Regions from separate parts of the Geotalea daltonii FRC-32 genome, predicted to be linked through region 4. Evidence: riboswitches for the same ligand, from Rfam matches in the RefSeq annotation. Region 4 holds a riboswitch; each other region holds the start of a gene.

Region 1 (3,680 bases), 1.5 Mb from region 4:
CAGCTGTTCAACAGCCGGGTGGCGGTCATCGGCTGCGGCGGCCTGGGGGGCTACATCATCGAGGAACTGGCCAGGCTGGGGGTCGGGCAGATTGTCGCCATCGATCCGGACATCTTCGAGGAACACAACCTCAACCGACAACTGTTTTCGAGCCCCCATGCCCTCGGCAAGCCTAAGGTTGAGGCTGCTGCGGCCCGCGTCAGCGAGATAAATCCGGCGGTCAACCTGGTACCGGTCCAGGAGGCTTTCACCACCGCCAACGGGAAGCAACTCCTGCAGGGGGTGACGGTTGCGGTCGACGCCCTGGACAGCATCGCCTATCGCCTGGAACTGGCGGAAGTTTGCAGCGAGATGGACATCCCCATGGTCTACGGGGCCATCGGCGGCTGGTACGGCCACGTTGCTACCCAGCTGCCGGGGGACACCACCATCCAGCGCACCTATCGCAACTGGGTGGAAGGGAAGGGAATCGAAAAGCAGCTGGGCAACCCCTCCTTCACTCCGGCGGTGGTAGCGAGCCTGCAGGTGGCGGAGGTCTGCAAGATCCTCCTCGGCAAAGGGGAGCTCCTGCGTCATCGGAAGTTAAGCATCGACCTCCTGGAGATGGAGATTTTCGATGTCTCGTATGCGGCGCTTGCGGAGCTGGTGCGTGCGGCGTAATTACTCTCCTGTTGACATCAAGGCATACGGAGACATACTCAAAGTGGAAACTCCATTTTGAGGAGGATGTCACCATGAACATCAGTGCGAGAAATCTCCTGTCGGGCAAGGTTACAACGGTCAGAAAAGGGGCAATAAACTCCGAGGTTGAACTTTCCCTTGATGGAGGGGAAACGATTGCAGCGGTCATTACCAATGCCAGCCTGGAAGAAATGGGAATCAAGGAAGGCATGGAGGCATTCGCCCTTGTCAAGGCCCCGCTGGTTATTATCGCCAAGGGAAACACCGGGCTCAAATTCAGCGCCCGTAACGTCCTGCAGGGCACGGTCAAGAAAATCGCACAGGGCAGTGTCAATGCAGAGATCTCCATACAACTGCAGGGGAGTGGTATCATCACCTCCATCATCACCAAAGGGAGCGTCGCTGCCATGGCATTGCAGGAAGGGGATCAGGTCAGCGCCATCTTCAAGGCCTCCAGTGTCATACTTGCCGTAAAGGCATAGGGCCGATTTACTGCTTGACAGATTAATGACATAATGGTACTAGTTTACCACAATTGAATGCTCGAACTTTCTCCGAGCCTGTCCGCCTACCGGGAATATTCCCCATGGTGTCAGGCCTGTGGGCTCTGCTGGAAACGGCAGGACCTTCCTTTGAAAAGGAGAACCTCTCGCCACGCTATGATTGCGTTCTAGGGGCTCCTTTATCCAAAGGAGCCCTTTTTGTTTGTGGCTGATCACGTGCTTCGAACATGACTTCAAAACCAGATAAATGATTCTCAACTCTCCGAGCCACGCCGCCTAAAGGGTAGTTTTCCCATGGCGACCGGCTAGGGTGCCGCTGGAAACGGCTGTGCCTCCCTTTTGGAAAGGAGAGCCTCAAAGTACCGGACCTGTTCCTGTATCCAAAGGCCTCTTTCCATCTGCGGACAGACTCTTTGATGCATTTGGGGGAGACCTTTTCCCCTGTTATTAGAAAACAGGAGGGTACGATGAAGAAACGCAGCTTAGCAGCAACAGTGGTGGCAATGGGCCTGGTGCTCATCCCGGGTGTTCATGCCAAAACGCTTGAGGATGTGCTCAAGGAGAAAGGGGTCATCACCGAAGAGGATTACAAGGAAGTAACCAGGAGCAAGGCGCTGAATTACAAGCCGGGCAAGGGGTTCACCCTGACCTCTGCCGACGAAAAGTTTCAGCTTTCTTTGGGAGGAAGGCTCCAGACCCGTTACACCTTCACGGATGCCGACGACAACGGTACCAGCAGGGACTCCAACAAGTTTGAGGTCAAGCGCATGAAGTTCTGGCTGAATGGCTACGCCTACACCAAGGACCTCACTTACCTGCTCCAGGTGGATTTTGTTCAGGGTGGCTCATCGAAGCTCCTGGATCATGCCTACCTGAATTACCGGTTTGTCGACGAAGCTCAGGTTCTGGCCGGGCAGACCAAGGTGCCGTTCGGCCGGCAATGGCTGAATTCTTCCGGTTCCCAGCAGTTCGTCGACCGCTCCACCGCTTCGGACATGTTCCGCCCCGGTTATGAGGCTGGAGTCAAGGTTCACGGAGCTGTGGCCGGCGGCATCGCCACCTACGAGCTGGGTTATTATGGCGGCGCCGGCCAGAGTACCTTCCGTACCTCCAACGACAATGCCTATGCCGCCAGGATAACCGCAAACCCATTCGGTAAGATGGCCTATGCCGAAGGGGACCTGGATCAGAGCGAAAAACCTCTCCTTTCGGTGGGAGCCAACTATTATCGTAATACCCTGCAGAAAAGCACAGCTACCGCCTTCGAAACCAACAATGTTACGTTAGCCGGTTCAACCGGCTGGCTCGGCAAAGGAATTGGTACCTTTGCAAACGGGGAAAAGATCGACATCAACGGCTACGGCGTCGATGCCGCTTTCAAATGGCTTGGCGCCTCCACCCAGGCCGAGTACCTGTTGGGGCAGGCCGACGGCCACACCAGCGACAAGACCCTCCGTGCCCACGGCTTCTATGCTCAGGCCGGTTACTGCATCATTCCGAGGAAACTGGAGCTGGCCTTCCGCTACTCCTTCGTCGATCCCAACCGGGACAAGGCCAACGATCAGCAGGTCGACACCCAGGGAGCCATTTCCTACTATTTCAACAAGCACAACCTGAAGCTGCAGGGGGATGTCACCAACAGCCACGACCAGAGCAAAGGCCGAACGGATGATATGATCTATCGCCTCCAGGCACAGGTGATCTTTTAAAAACAGTTAAAAAGACAGGGGGCTTGCCCCCTGTTTCCCGGAAAACCTTACCCCTCCACTCCAGAACAAATACGGGCAGATTCGGATAAAATGTAAGTAACTTATGGGAAAAGGAGAAAACAATGAAACAGTGGCGTATCCTTTTATTAACATTGACCTCCCTTGCTTTCTTCTGCGCTTCGGCCGGAGCCGAAGAACGCCTGAAGATGTCCACTACCACTTCGACCCAGGATTCGGGGCTTTTGAAGGTGCTCCTGCCACCCTTCGAGAAGAAAAATAACTGCCAGGTGGACGTTATCGCCGTCGGCACCGGCCAGTCCCTCAAGCTGGGTGAAGCTGGCGACGTGGATGTGGTCTTCGTCCATGCCAGGAAGCTGGAAGACAAATTCATTGCCGACGGTTTCGGCGTCAACCGCCGCGACGTCATGTACAACGATTTCGTCATCATCGGGCCGAAGGATGATCCGGCCGGAATAGCCAGGGCCAAAACCGCTGCCGAGGCGCTGCAGATGATTGCCGCCAAAGGAGCCACCTTTGTTTCCCGTGGAGACAAATCGGGAACCCACATCAAGGAAAAGGATCTCTGGCAGGCGGCCGGAATTGCGCCGAAGGGGGGGTGGTATGTGGAGGCGGGCCAGGGGATGGGGCCGGTCATTACCATGGCAACCGAGCGCCGAGGCTACACCCTGACTGATCGCGGGACCTACAACGCTTTCAAGGGAAAGAAGACCGATCTGACCGTCCTCTTCCAGGGGGAGAAGGGGCTTTTCAATCCCTATGGGGTCAT
Region 2 (3,680 bases), 1.7 Mb from region 4:
CAAGAAGGAAGTGCTGAAAATGCTCACCGGTGGCGGCGGTCTCTATGCCTATCTGGGGACCACCGATGCCCAGGAGATCGAGCGGCGAATCGCCGCGGGAGACCAGAAGGCAGCCCAGGTCTACGAGGCAATGATCTATCAGGTAGCCAAGGAGATCGGCGCCTGCGCCGCGGTACTTGAAGGGGAAGTAGACGCCATCGCCCTGACAGGAAGTTTGGTGTATTCAAAGATGCTGCTGAACAGCCTGCAAAAAAAAATCTCATTCATTGCTCCCGTTCTTCTCAATCCGGGCGAAAACGAGATGGAAGCCCTGGCCGACGCGGCCATGCGATATTTCAACAACGAAGAGGCGCTGTCCATCTATAAGCAGGAGCAGGCGGCATGAGCAGCGGAACAACAAAAAGCATCAGCGCTAATCTTCCGTCACTAGTTCCCCCCTTTATAAAGGGGGACTTGGTCATCGGGCGGAAGAATGACGCTAATCAGTAAAAGAAATGAAGTCCAAATATGCATAAAGGAGAAAGACCATGGGAAGACTATCAGGAAAGGTTGCCATCATCACCGGGGGGGCACAGGGAATCGGTGCGGCATACGCGGTGGGCCTGGCGAAAGAAGGGGCAAAGATCGTCATTGCCGATGTCCTTGACGGGCAGAAGGCGGTGGAGGCAGTGAAAAAGGCTGGCAGCGACGCCATTTACGTCAAAACCGATGTCAGCAACCAGGAGCAGTGCGATGCCATGGCCAAGGCGGCCCAGGAAAAATTCGGCTCGGTGGACATACTGCTCAACAACGCTGCCATCTTCGGAAGCATTGTCTTGAAACCGTTTACCGAATGTACCTCCCAGGAATTCATGAAGGTCCTGGAGATCAACGTCCTCGGCCAGTTCAACTGCATGAAGGCGGTATTTCCCCACATGAAGGCCAAGGGGGGCAAGATCATCAACATCGGTTCCTCATCCATCAATGAAGGGGTTCCCGGCATGCCCCATTATGTGGCATCCAAGGGCGCCATCATGGCCCTTACCCGCTCAATGGCCCGTGAGATGGGTGATTACAAGATCAACGTCAACACAATTGCCCCCGGCTTCACCCATTCCGACGGCGGCAACAATTTCGACAAGAACAAGAAGCTGGATCTGCCCCCCCTGGAAGAGCTCCAACTCCAGGCTCGCTGCCTGAAGCGGGAAGCGGTGCCGGAGGACCTGGTCGGCCTGGCGCTCTTCCTCGCCAGCGACGACAGCGCCTTCATCACCGGCCAAATGATCGTCCATGACGGCGGCCTGTCGTTCCACTAACGTATGACAAAACAAGTCTCCGAGCCTCCATTGCCTAAAGGGCGTCAAACCCCACGGCATGGAGGCCTGCAGGCCGGGCCGGAAACGGCCGGACCTCCCTTTCGGAAAGGAGACTGCAAATAATCACTGAAAGGGAGACTCCCCATGAACAAGATCCTTCGCGTCAACATGACGACTCTCACCACCGGCACCGAATCGGTACCAAAGGAATGGGCAGCTCTCGGCGGTCGCGCCCTGACTTCCACCATCGTGGCCAAGGAGGTTCCCCCCACCTGCCACCCCCTTGGGGAAAACAACAAGCTGGTCTTTGCCCCTGGACTGTTGAGCGGCACCACTGCCGCTAACAGCGGGCGCTTTTCCGCAGGCGCCAAAAGCCCCCTCACCGGCACTATCAAGGAAAGCAATGCCGGCGGGTTGGCCGCCCAGATGTTCGCCCGCCTGGGGATCAAGGCGCTGATCATTGAAGGTCTGCCCAAAGGAAACAACTGGCACAGCCTGCACGTCAACAAGGATGGAGTATCCATCGCCGAAGAGTCGGAGCTGATCGGCAAGGGGAATTTTGCCGTCGTCGAAACCCTTGAAAAGAGGCTCGGCAAGAAAACAGGGGTCATCACCATCGGCCCGGCTGGCGAGATGAAGATGCTGGCCGCCAACATCTCGGTGAAGGACTCGGACAGCAAGCTGCGCAGCCACGGCCGTGGCGGCCTTGGAGCGGTAATGGGCTCGAAGAGGATCAAGTTTATTTCCATCGACGACAGCGATGCCCCCGGCATCAAGCTGGCCGATCCGACAAAATTCACCACCGCCGCCAGGGTCTTTGCCAAGGCCATCCTCGAACACCCAGGGACCGGCCAGGGGCTGCCCACCTTCGGCACCGCGGAAATGGTCAACATCGTCAACGAGGCAGGGGGACTTCCCACCCGCAACTTTACCTATGGTCGTTACGAAGGGCACGAGAAGATCTCCGGCGAGACTTTGCGGGAAACCATCATCGAGCGCGGTGGCAAACCGAAGCATGGCTGCCAGCCTGGCTGCATCATCCAATGCTCCCAGGTCTACCACGACAAGCAGGGCAATTACGTCACCTCCGGCTTCGAGTATGAGACCATTGAAACACTGGGAGCCAACGCCGGTCTTGGCGATCTTGACCAGATTGCGACTGCCGACAGTATCATGGACGACATCGGCGTCGATTCCATCGAGACCTCGATCGCTTTCGGCGTAGCCATGGAGGCAGGAGTGCTCCCTTTCGGCGACGGTGAAGGGGTACTCCGCATCCTGAAGGAAGATATCGGTAAGGGGACACCCCTCGGCCGGATCATCGGCAGCGGCGCCGGTCATGTGGGCAAGGTATACGGCGTCACACGGGTACCGGTGGTGAAAAACCAGGCCATTCCTGCCTATGACCCCCGATCTATCAAGGGTATCGGCATCACCTACGCCACCAGCACCATGGGTGCAGACCACACGATGGGCTATGCCGTCGCCACCAATCTGATGGGTGTCGGTGGAGGCATTGTCGATCCCTTGAAGAAGGATGGTCAAGTTGAGTTGTCCCGTCACCTGCAGATCGTCACCGTCATGCTCGACTCCATCGGCCTCTGCCTATTCATAGGTTTTCCCGCAGCAGATATTCCCACCTGCGTCCCGGCTTTGCTCGACATGCTCAATGCCCGCTTCGGCCTGGAGCTTACCCCAGACTGGATTGGCGGCCTGGGGGTCAATACCTTGAAGACCGAGCGTGCCTTCAATCTGGCGGCCGGTTTCACCAACAAGGATGATCGGCTGCCGGAGTTCTTCAGGGAACCGCTTCCACCCCACAATGCCGTGTGGGATTTTACCGATGAGGAAATCGATGCGTTCTGGAATTTCTAGATCGGGATGAAAGGGCTGCGCAATGGACATAACCGTAAAATTGTTCGCCACATTCCGCTTCGGACGTTTTGCCGCAGCAACAAGGCAATACCCACCAAGCACGCAGATCAGCGAGATTATCGATGAACTGCAGATTCCGGTTTCTGAAATCAGCATGATCATGCTCAACGGCAGACATGCCGATCCGGATCAACGGCTGAGGGATGGTGACAGTCTTGCCCTCTTTCCTTTGGTGGCAGGAGGCTGACATGGATGAATTGCGCCAATTCCTTGCAGAGCGGGCGGAAAATGGCCTTATCTCCTGGGCCAGCCAGGTTGCCGCTGCCGAACGCTTCCGTACCACCCTTGCCCAGGTGGAAGAAACGGCATTGCTCCTGGAGATTCTTCCTGCCCGCTACCAGCGCAATCGTCAGGCGATCAACATTGCCCAGCAACTGACACTTTTCCAAGGGGTGGTAGCAGTGGCTGGCTGTGGAGGGCTTGGCGGCTATATCATCGAAGAGCTGGCGC
Region 3 (3,680 bases), 1.5 Mb from region 4:
GAGATGCCGAAGCGGGCATTGATCATGTCGATCAGGGCGGGAAGGCATTCGGGAATATCCAGGGCCGGGAAGGCGACGAAGATGCACATGCCGGTGGAATCGACGGCTGCGGTGGCAATCTGCAGGTTGCGGGAAAGCTCGACTTGGCCGTCCTTCTTCAACGGATCGACGAAACCTCCCACATTAAGGATGTTGGTGGCGATGGTGTAACCGGAGGTGTGGTCCGCTCCCATGGTGGAAGTGGCGTAGGTGATGCCGATCCCCTTGACCGAACGGGGGTCATAGGCGGGAATCGCCTGGTTCTTCACCACCGGGACCCTTGTAACGCCGTAGGCCTTGCCGACGCTGGCGGCGCCGCCACCCAGGATGCGGCCGAGGGGTGTGCCTGTGCCGATTTCGTCCCTGAGCAGGCGCAGCATCTCCTTGCTGTCGCCAAAGGAAAGAATGCCTGCCTCCATGGCCACGCCGAACATGACCGCCGTCTCGATGGAATCGACGCCGATATCGTCCATGATGTTGTCCGCCAGGGCGATGTCATCCAGGTTGTCGATGCAGCAGTCGGCGCCGAGCCCCCAGATGGTCTCGTATTCGAAACCGGAGGTAACGTACTTGCCATCCTTGTCGTGGTAGACCTGGGAGCACTGGATGATGCAGCCGGCGTGACAGCCGTGCTTCGGCTTGCCACCGCGGGCAACGATGGTATCGTGCAAGGTCTCACCCGAGATCTTGTCGTGCCCCTCGAACTGGCCGAGGGTGAAGTTTTTCGTCGGCAGCCCCCCCGCCTCGTTGAGGATGTTGACGAGAACGTTGGTGCCGTAAGTGGGGAGCCCCTCGCCGCTGACCGGATGATCCAGGAGCGCCTTGGCAAAGGTGCGGGCGGCCACCTTGAATTTCTCCGGGTCGGCAATCTTCACGCCCGGTGCCCCTTCGTCATTGATGGTGATGAACTTGATCTTCTTGGAACCCATGACGGCCCCCAGCCCGCCACGGCCATGGCTGCGGATCTTGCTGTCCGGGTCCTTGACCGAGATGTTGGCGGCGGTCATCTTCAGCTCACCTGCCGGACCGATGGTGAGGATGCCGGTCTTCTTGCCGAGGCGGGCTTCCAGTGCCTCGATGACGGCGAAGTTGCCCTTGCCGATCAGCTCGCTCTCCTCCTGCACAGTGACGCCGTCCTTGGAGACATGGAGGCTGTACCACTTGTCCGCTTTGGGCAGCCCCTCGATGATCAGGGCCTTGACCCCAAGGCGGGCCAGCATCTGGGCCGCAGTGCCGCCGGCGTTCGATTCTTTGATGGTGCCCGTAAGCGGGCTCTTGGCCCCTGCAGAGAGGCGGCCTGAGTTGGCGGCAGGGGTACCGGTGAGAAGCCCGGGGGCAAAGACCAGCTTGTTGTTCTCACCCAGGGCATGGCAGGTGGCAGGCACTTCGGCCGCAACAATGGTGGAGGTAAGGGCACGGCCCCCCAAACCGGCCCAGGCGGCCGGTACCGGCTCGGTCCTGGTGGTGAGGTCGGTCATGTTGACGCGTAAAATCTTGTCCATTTCTTTATCTTCTCCCAATCATAGTGTTTACCCGCAAGGGCTTGCTTACTCCTTTCCGAAAGGGAGGCCCCGCCGTTTCCAGCGAAACCCGTAGGCCGGGCACCATGAGGGAACCTGTTAGGCTGCACGGCTCGGAGATGATACATGAATTAAAATCGCCTACCACGAAGACACGAAGAGCACGAAGGAAGGTCTAAACCCAATTCACCATGAACATACGGAATCTTTTATTCACCACTAGACACTAAGAGCCACTAAGAGAATCAAAAACCGTAACATTAGGTTGTTATTTAATTGTTGCCTTTCTTCGTGTCCTTCGTGCCTTAGTGGTGCATTGAGGTTTGGTTTCCTCTGTGCCTCCGCTTACATCGCTGCCTTATAGATGTCGATCACCTGCTCCAACGTCGCTTTGCGTGGATTGGTCAGCTGGCAGGCGTCTTTCTTGGCGTTCTCGGCCATGATCTTCAAATCTTCTTCCTTGACGTTCAGCTCTTTCAGACCGGCAGGAATACCGATGGAGGCGGAGAGCTTGCGGATGGCGCTGATGGCTTTTTCTGCCGCCTCGGTCACGGAAAGACCGGCGATGTTCTCACCCAGGGCAACGGCGATGTCGGCAAAGCGTTTCGGGCAGGCAATCAGGTTGAACTGGCTGACGGCGGGCAGCAGGATGGCGTTGCAGACGCCGTGGGGCAGATTGTAGAACCCCCCCAGCTGGTGGGCCATGGAATGGACATAGCCCAGGCTGGCGTTGTTGAAGGCCATGCCGGCAAGATATTCGGCATAGGCCATGGCATCGCGGGCTTCCAGGTTGTCGCCGTTGGCTACGGCCACGCTCAGATTGGCGGCGACCAGCTCAATTGCCTTGATGGCGCAGGCATCGGTAATGGGGGTGGCGATGGTGGAGACGTAGGCCTCAACGGCATGGGTCAGGGCGTCCATACCGGTGGCAGCGGTGAGTGCGGGGGGTTTGCCCACCATGAGGACCGGATCGTTAATGGCAATGTTCGGTGTGCAGCGCCAGTCGACGATGGCCATCTTCACATGGGTATCGGTGTTGGTGATGATGCAGAAGCGGGTCATCTCGGAAGCGGTGCCGGCGGTGGTATTGATGGCCAGGAACGGGGGCATGGGCTTGGTGGACTTGTTGACCCCTTCGAAGTCGCGGATGTTGCCGCCATTGCCGATGACCAGGCCGATCCCCTTGCCGCAGTCATGGGAGCTGCCGCCACCCAGGGAAACGATCCCGTCACACTTGCTGTCCAGGTAGACCTTGACGCCATCATGGACGTTCTTGTCGGTGGGGTTGGGCTCGGCGCCGTCGAAAATTACCGCTTTCAGACCGGCTTCCACCAGCTGGGCCTTGATCTTGTCGGCGACCCCCATCTTGGACAGACCGGCGTCAGTGACAATGAGCAGGTTCGTCGCACCCAGCGCCTTGGCCTGGGCCCCCGTTTCCTTGGAGCAACCTATCCCCATCAATGAAACTGTTGGAATGAAAAATCCGTACGTCTGTTCTGCTAATGCCATTGTTGCTCCTCCTTTGTATTTTGTGGAATCAACCACATTGGTTTTTTGTGCCTTGAACCATCTCCTGCATACGGTTTTCTAAAACGTTTTTTTACTATACCGCAAACCCTATACCAACAATTTTACCAGCCACCATATTTCTGGAAACATATGGGGCAAGCAGCTGTAAAAATAGGCGGTTGGACCTCAACGACTGCCCCCTGGCAATCTTTGTTTAATGAACTTTGTTCTGAAATGGCACACGTGGACTGTTCCATAATGGAGCACATGTCATAGTCTGGAACGCTCCCATTCACTCTTGCCGGCGGTAAAAACTCCCCCTACCTTCTTTTCAACACTCCCGGGAAAAGCGTCCCATTCCCCTGTATTCAACGGCTCGACCCATCTGGGCGGCCACCCGGTCTGCGTGCGTAATGGGTGTTGGTACCGAAATTGCCTCTGCCCATTTCCAGCAGCAATCTTCAATTTTAAGGTTGCTGGTTGTCTGAGAAGGAGGAAGAAGAGATGGCAAGGAAGTACAACAACCCGAGAAAGCCCTATATCGTTTCCATGCGCGTCACAGATGAGGAGATGGACAAGTTCCGCCAGATCATGGAAATGACCAATCTGTCC
Region 4 (3,680 bases):
CCGCCTGAATCATGGTTCTGACGATGCCGGTTTCCTGGTTGCCGCTGCTGGTCGCCAGGTAGCCATCCTTTCCTTTCCCGAGGGTGACGCGAAGGAAATGCAGCCGCCCGGGTTTCTTGCGGATCTCTTCCGTCAGTGTTGCCTTGTATGTGGGGGAGATAATCCTCTTTCTCCCCATCATCTTCAAAAGCGCCGGTTTTACCAGTTCTTCGAAGGTAATCATGGTCGAAACGGGATTGCCGGGGAGGGAGAAGACGGGGATATTATCTTTCATGGCGAAGGCGGTGGGGCGCCCCGGCTTGATGTCAACCTTCCAGAATAGTTGCCGCACTCCCAGTTCGGTTAGGACCTCCCGCACCAGGTCGCGATCGCCGGCGGAAACGCCTGCAGATGTCAATAGCACATCCGCTTGTAGCCCCTGGCTGAGGAGATGCAAATGGCTTTCCCTGTTATCCCTGGCGATGCCGATGATGACAGGTTCTCCGCCGATTTCCTTGACGGCCGCCGCCAGTGATAACGCATTGCTGTTGATGATTTGCCCTTGTCCAATCTGTCCCCCCAGTTCAACCAGTTCATCACCGGTGGAAACTATGGCAACTCTGAGTCTGCGGAAAACAGGCACCAGGGCAGCGCCCAGAGATGCAAGCATGTTGATGCCCGACGAAGTAATTGCTGTGCCGGCTGCCAGGACCTTGTCTCCAGCCTTGATATCTTCGCCGGCAAAGCGGATATGCTGCCTTTTCTTGACCTGCTCCAGTATCTTTACCGAATCAGTTCCTTCGACGGTTTCCTCGACCGGCACTACTGCATCGGCTCCGGGAGGGATGGGGGCGCCGGTCATGATCTTTATGGCGCAACCCGGTTCCACGGCAGCAGTGGCTACGGCTCCGGCAGGAATATATCCGGTGACCCTGAGCGTTGCCGGCCCTTGGCAGTCTTCGGCCCGGACGGCAAAACCATCCATGGCCGAGTTGTTCCACGGGGGCATGTCCCATGGGGCGGCCATATCCTCGGCGAGAGTCCGGCCTATGGCATCAAGGAGGGCAACACGCTCCATGTTTATGGTTGCAACATTGTCAAGAATGATTTTCCTGGCTTCAGTGAAGGTGGGCATGGAGTTTACCTCGTCTGGCTTCTTAAGATTTTGAGACAAAAGCCTCTACTGCAAAGAAGGGCTATGCAGCAGTAAGGCAATTAACTTGCGGTGAGCCTGCCAGCCTTCCCTGGACGAGGTGAATGCTTTCGGCAAAGAGCAGAGGCTCCCGCGGAGGTTCATGGGTTGCCATGATCACCGTCGTTCCTCCTTGAGGGAGGGAAGCCAATATGTTTTCCATCATTTCCGCAGTTTTCCTGTCGACGCTGCTAAACGGCTCATCGAGCAGCAGCACCAGCGGTTTCAGTATCAGGGCCCTTGCCATTGCCACCCGCTGTGCTTCGCCCCCGGAGAGGTCCAGAACCGGCCTCGCCTGAAAGCCACTCAGTCCGACCGAGTCGAGGGCTTCATCAACCAGCTGCTGTTGCAGTCCATGGGGTATCTTGCGGGCATTGAGTCCATAAGCCACATTGGCAAAGACGGTCCCGGCAAAAAGATACGGGGATTGATGGAGCAGGGTCACTTTTTGTCTGCAGGCAAGCAAGGTGCGGCTTTTCCAATCAACCCCGTGCCCCTCGAAAGAGATATCTCCCGAAGTGGGTGGCGAAAGAAAAGCCAGGATGTTCAGCAGGGTGCTTTTGCCGGCTCCGTTCTGACCGGTCAGCAGATAACAGCGCCCTTGATGAATATCCAGATGATCCAGGTCAAGTACTATATTATTCCTGTAGAACTTACGAATCGATCTCAAAGTGAAGAGCGTGTTCATGGTTTACCTCTGTTGCTGAAGAATGTTCAGTGCCAGGTTGACGAGAAAAGCCACCGCCAGGAGAACAATCCCCAATGCCAGTCCGAAGGCGAATTCTCCCTTGCTGGTTTCCATGGCAATGGCAGTGGTCATGGTACGGGTATAACCGCGAATGTTTCCTCCGAGCATCATGGCAGCGCCTACCTCGGCGATGACTCTTCCAAAGCCGGCAATGACGGCCGCCATCACGCCATACCGCTCTTCACGTACCAGCTGCAGGACCCCTTGCAAAGGGCCAGCTCCCAAAGTGAGAGCCGTGGGAAGGATCCGCTTGTCGGCACCTTCGATGGTACTGAGGGTATAATTGGTAATGATGGGGATGGCCAGCAGTGTCTGTCCCAAAACCATCGCCTTTGGTGTAAAAAGAAGCCCGAACTGCCCGAGAGGTCCTTGGCGGCTTATCATGCCATAGACCACCAGTCCCACAACAACTGTAGGTAGGGCCATCAGCGTGTTAAGCGTTGTCGTCAGGGCTCCTTTCAGCGGAAATGTGCCGATGCCGATAGTAATACCGGCAGGGATGCCGATGACCGATGCAAAAAGCGTTGACCATATGGATACGTAAATGGAAGTCCAGACGGTCGTATAGACCTCCCGGTCCATGGACATGATGAGGCTGAAAGCTGTCTGCAGTGATTCGGAAAAAAACCCCACCTAGTTCATCCCCTCCTGTGGATACAGAATGTACTTAAGGGCCTCTTTGCCAGCGACATTGAAGGCTCCTTACCCCGTGCTTCAGAAATAAAAAAAGGTCCCTTTCTTGATGGAAAGAGACCCCGCGGGTAACGGTTTTTTATGCCGTTCGGTGACTCTCCTTTCCAAAAGGGAGGCGCTGCCGTTTCCAGCAGGACCCAATGGTCGGTTGCCATGGGAATGACAGCTTTGTCATCCCCGGTAGGCAATTACGACTCGGAGATTTAGTTTTTAAAACAGTGTTTTTGTATAATTCAAGTGCATATGGCTGCTAGAAGCCTTGCTGCACAGCGCCCATGTATTAATTTCTTAAAGCATGTATAAAATACCACAAAATTTTTAAAATTTGTGATATTTTTTATCACGGCATTTTGCTAGCTGGTGTCCATCCGGAAACTCCGTATGTGACACTAGCAGTTTCCAGATCGGAAATGAGGGATTTTTTGTCCTGGCAAGTCAATCAAGGGGTTGCGCGGAGGCGTACATCGGTACGCAGCACAAGCAAGCCCGCAGGTTGACACCGCCAGGGCAAAAAAGAGCCGTTTCCGGATGGAAACTAGCTAAAAATAATTGGTGGAGTCAATGAAACTACTTGATACCCATGGCCGTCATATCAACTATCTTCGCCTTTCCGTGACCGACCGCTGCAACTTGCGCTGCAGTTATTGCATGCCTGAGCAGGGGATCGAAAAGCTTTGCCATGGTGATATCCTCAGTTACGAGGATTTGGTCAGCGTGGCCCGGCAGGCTGTTGCCATCGGCATAGAAAAAATTCGCATCACCGGTGGCGAGCCGCTGGTGCGCAGAGACATCATCCGATTTTTAAAGGAACTGTCCGCTGTGCCAGGCCTGAAGCAACTGGTGCTGACCACCAACGGCTTGTTACTGGCGGAAATGGCTGAGGATCTGTTTAAGGCCGGAGTCCAGCGGCTTAATATCAGCCTGGATTCCCTGAAGGAGCAGACTTTTGCCCACATTACCCGCGGTGGTGACGTGCACAGAGTCCTGAGAGGATTGGACGCAGCTGAAGCAGCCGGTTTCCCGCCCCATAAGATCAACATGGTGGTGATGCGTGGCATCAATGACGAA

Evidence for each region. Region 4 has a riboswitch for molybdenum cofactor ahead of GEOB_RS08100 (ABC transporter permease). Riboswitches for the same ligand answer to the same signal wherever they lie in the genome.
Region 1: it holds a riboswitch for molybdenum cofactor, as region 4 does, so the genes downstream of both, GEOB_RS01350 (porin) here and GEOB_RS08100 (ABC transporter permease) in region 4, are expected to answer to the same signal.
Region 2: it holds a riboswitch for molybdenum cofactor, as region 4 does, so the genes downstream of both, GEOB_RS00555 (aldehyde ferredoxin oxidoreductase C-terminal domain-containing protein) here and GEOB_RS08100 (ABC transporter permease) in region 4, are expected to answer to the same signal.
Region 3: it holds a riboswitch for molybdenum cofactor, as region 4 does, so the genes downstream of both, GEOB_RS01330 (aldehyde ferredoxin oxidoreductase family protein) here and GEOB_RS08100 (ABC transporter permease) in region 4, are expected to answer to the same signal.

The regions. Positions count from the first base shown of each region.
Region 1 covers NC_011979.1:335,028-338,707, forward strand. The annotation lists gene GEOB_RS01340 (HesA/MoeB/ThiF family protein) at 1-660, shown strand, start outside; gene GEOB_RS01345 (TOBE domain-containing protein) at 735-1,163, shown strand; molybdenum cofactor riboswitch at 1,222-1,340, shown strand; molybdenum cofactor riboswitch at 1,433-1,550, shown strand; gene GEOB_RS01350 (porin) at 1,652-2,893, shown strand; gene GEOB_RS01355 (substrate-binding domain-containing protein) at 3,016-3,680, shown strand, end outside.
Region 2 covers NC_011979.1:135,550-139,229, reverse strand. The annotation lists gene buk (butyrate kinase) at 1-385, shown strand, start outside; gene GEOB_RS00560 (SDR family NAD(P)-dependent oxidoreductase) at 528-1,295, shown strand; molybdenum cofactor riboswitch at 1,301-1,423, shown strand; gene GEOB_RS00555 (aldehyde ferredoxin oxidoreductase C-terminal domain-containing protein) at 1,440-3,170, shown strand; gene GEOB_RS00550 (MoaD/ThiS family protein) at 3,193-3,417, shown strand; gene GEOB_RS00545 (HesA/MoeB/ThiF family protein) at 3,419-3,680, shown strand, end outside.
Region 3 covers NC_011979.1:330,675-334,354, reverse strand. The annotation lists gene GEOB_RS01330 (aldehyde ferredoxin oxidoreductase family protein) at 1-1,541, opposite strand, end outside; molybdenum cofactor riboswitch at 1,576-1,690, opposite strand; gene mdh (iron-dependent methanol dehydrogenase) at 1,905-3,068, opposite strand; gene GEOB_RS01320 (hypothetical protein) at 3,573-3,680, shown strand, end outside.
Region 4 covers NC_011979.1:1,795,544-1,799,223, forward strand. The annotation lists gene GEOB_RS08090 (molybdopterin molybdotransferase MoeA) at 1-1,114, opposite strand, end outside; gene GEOB_RS08095 (energy-coupling factor ABC transporter ATP-binding protein) at 1,176-1,859, opposite strand; gene GEOB_RS08100 (ABC transporter permease) at 1,863-2,552, opposite strand; molybdenum cofactor riboswitch at 2,694-2,825, opposite strand; gene moaA (GTP 3',8-cyclase MoaA) at 3,174-3,680, shown strand, end outside.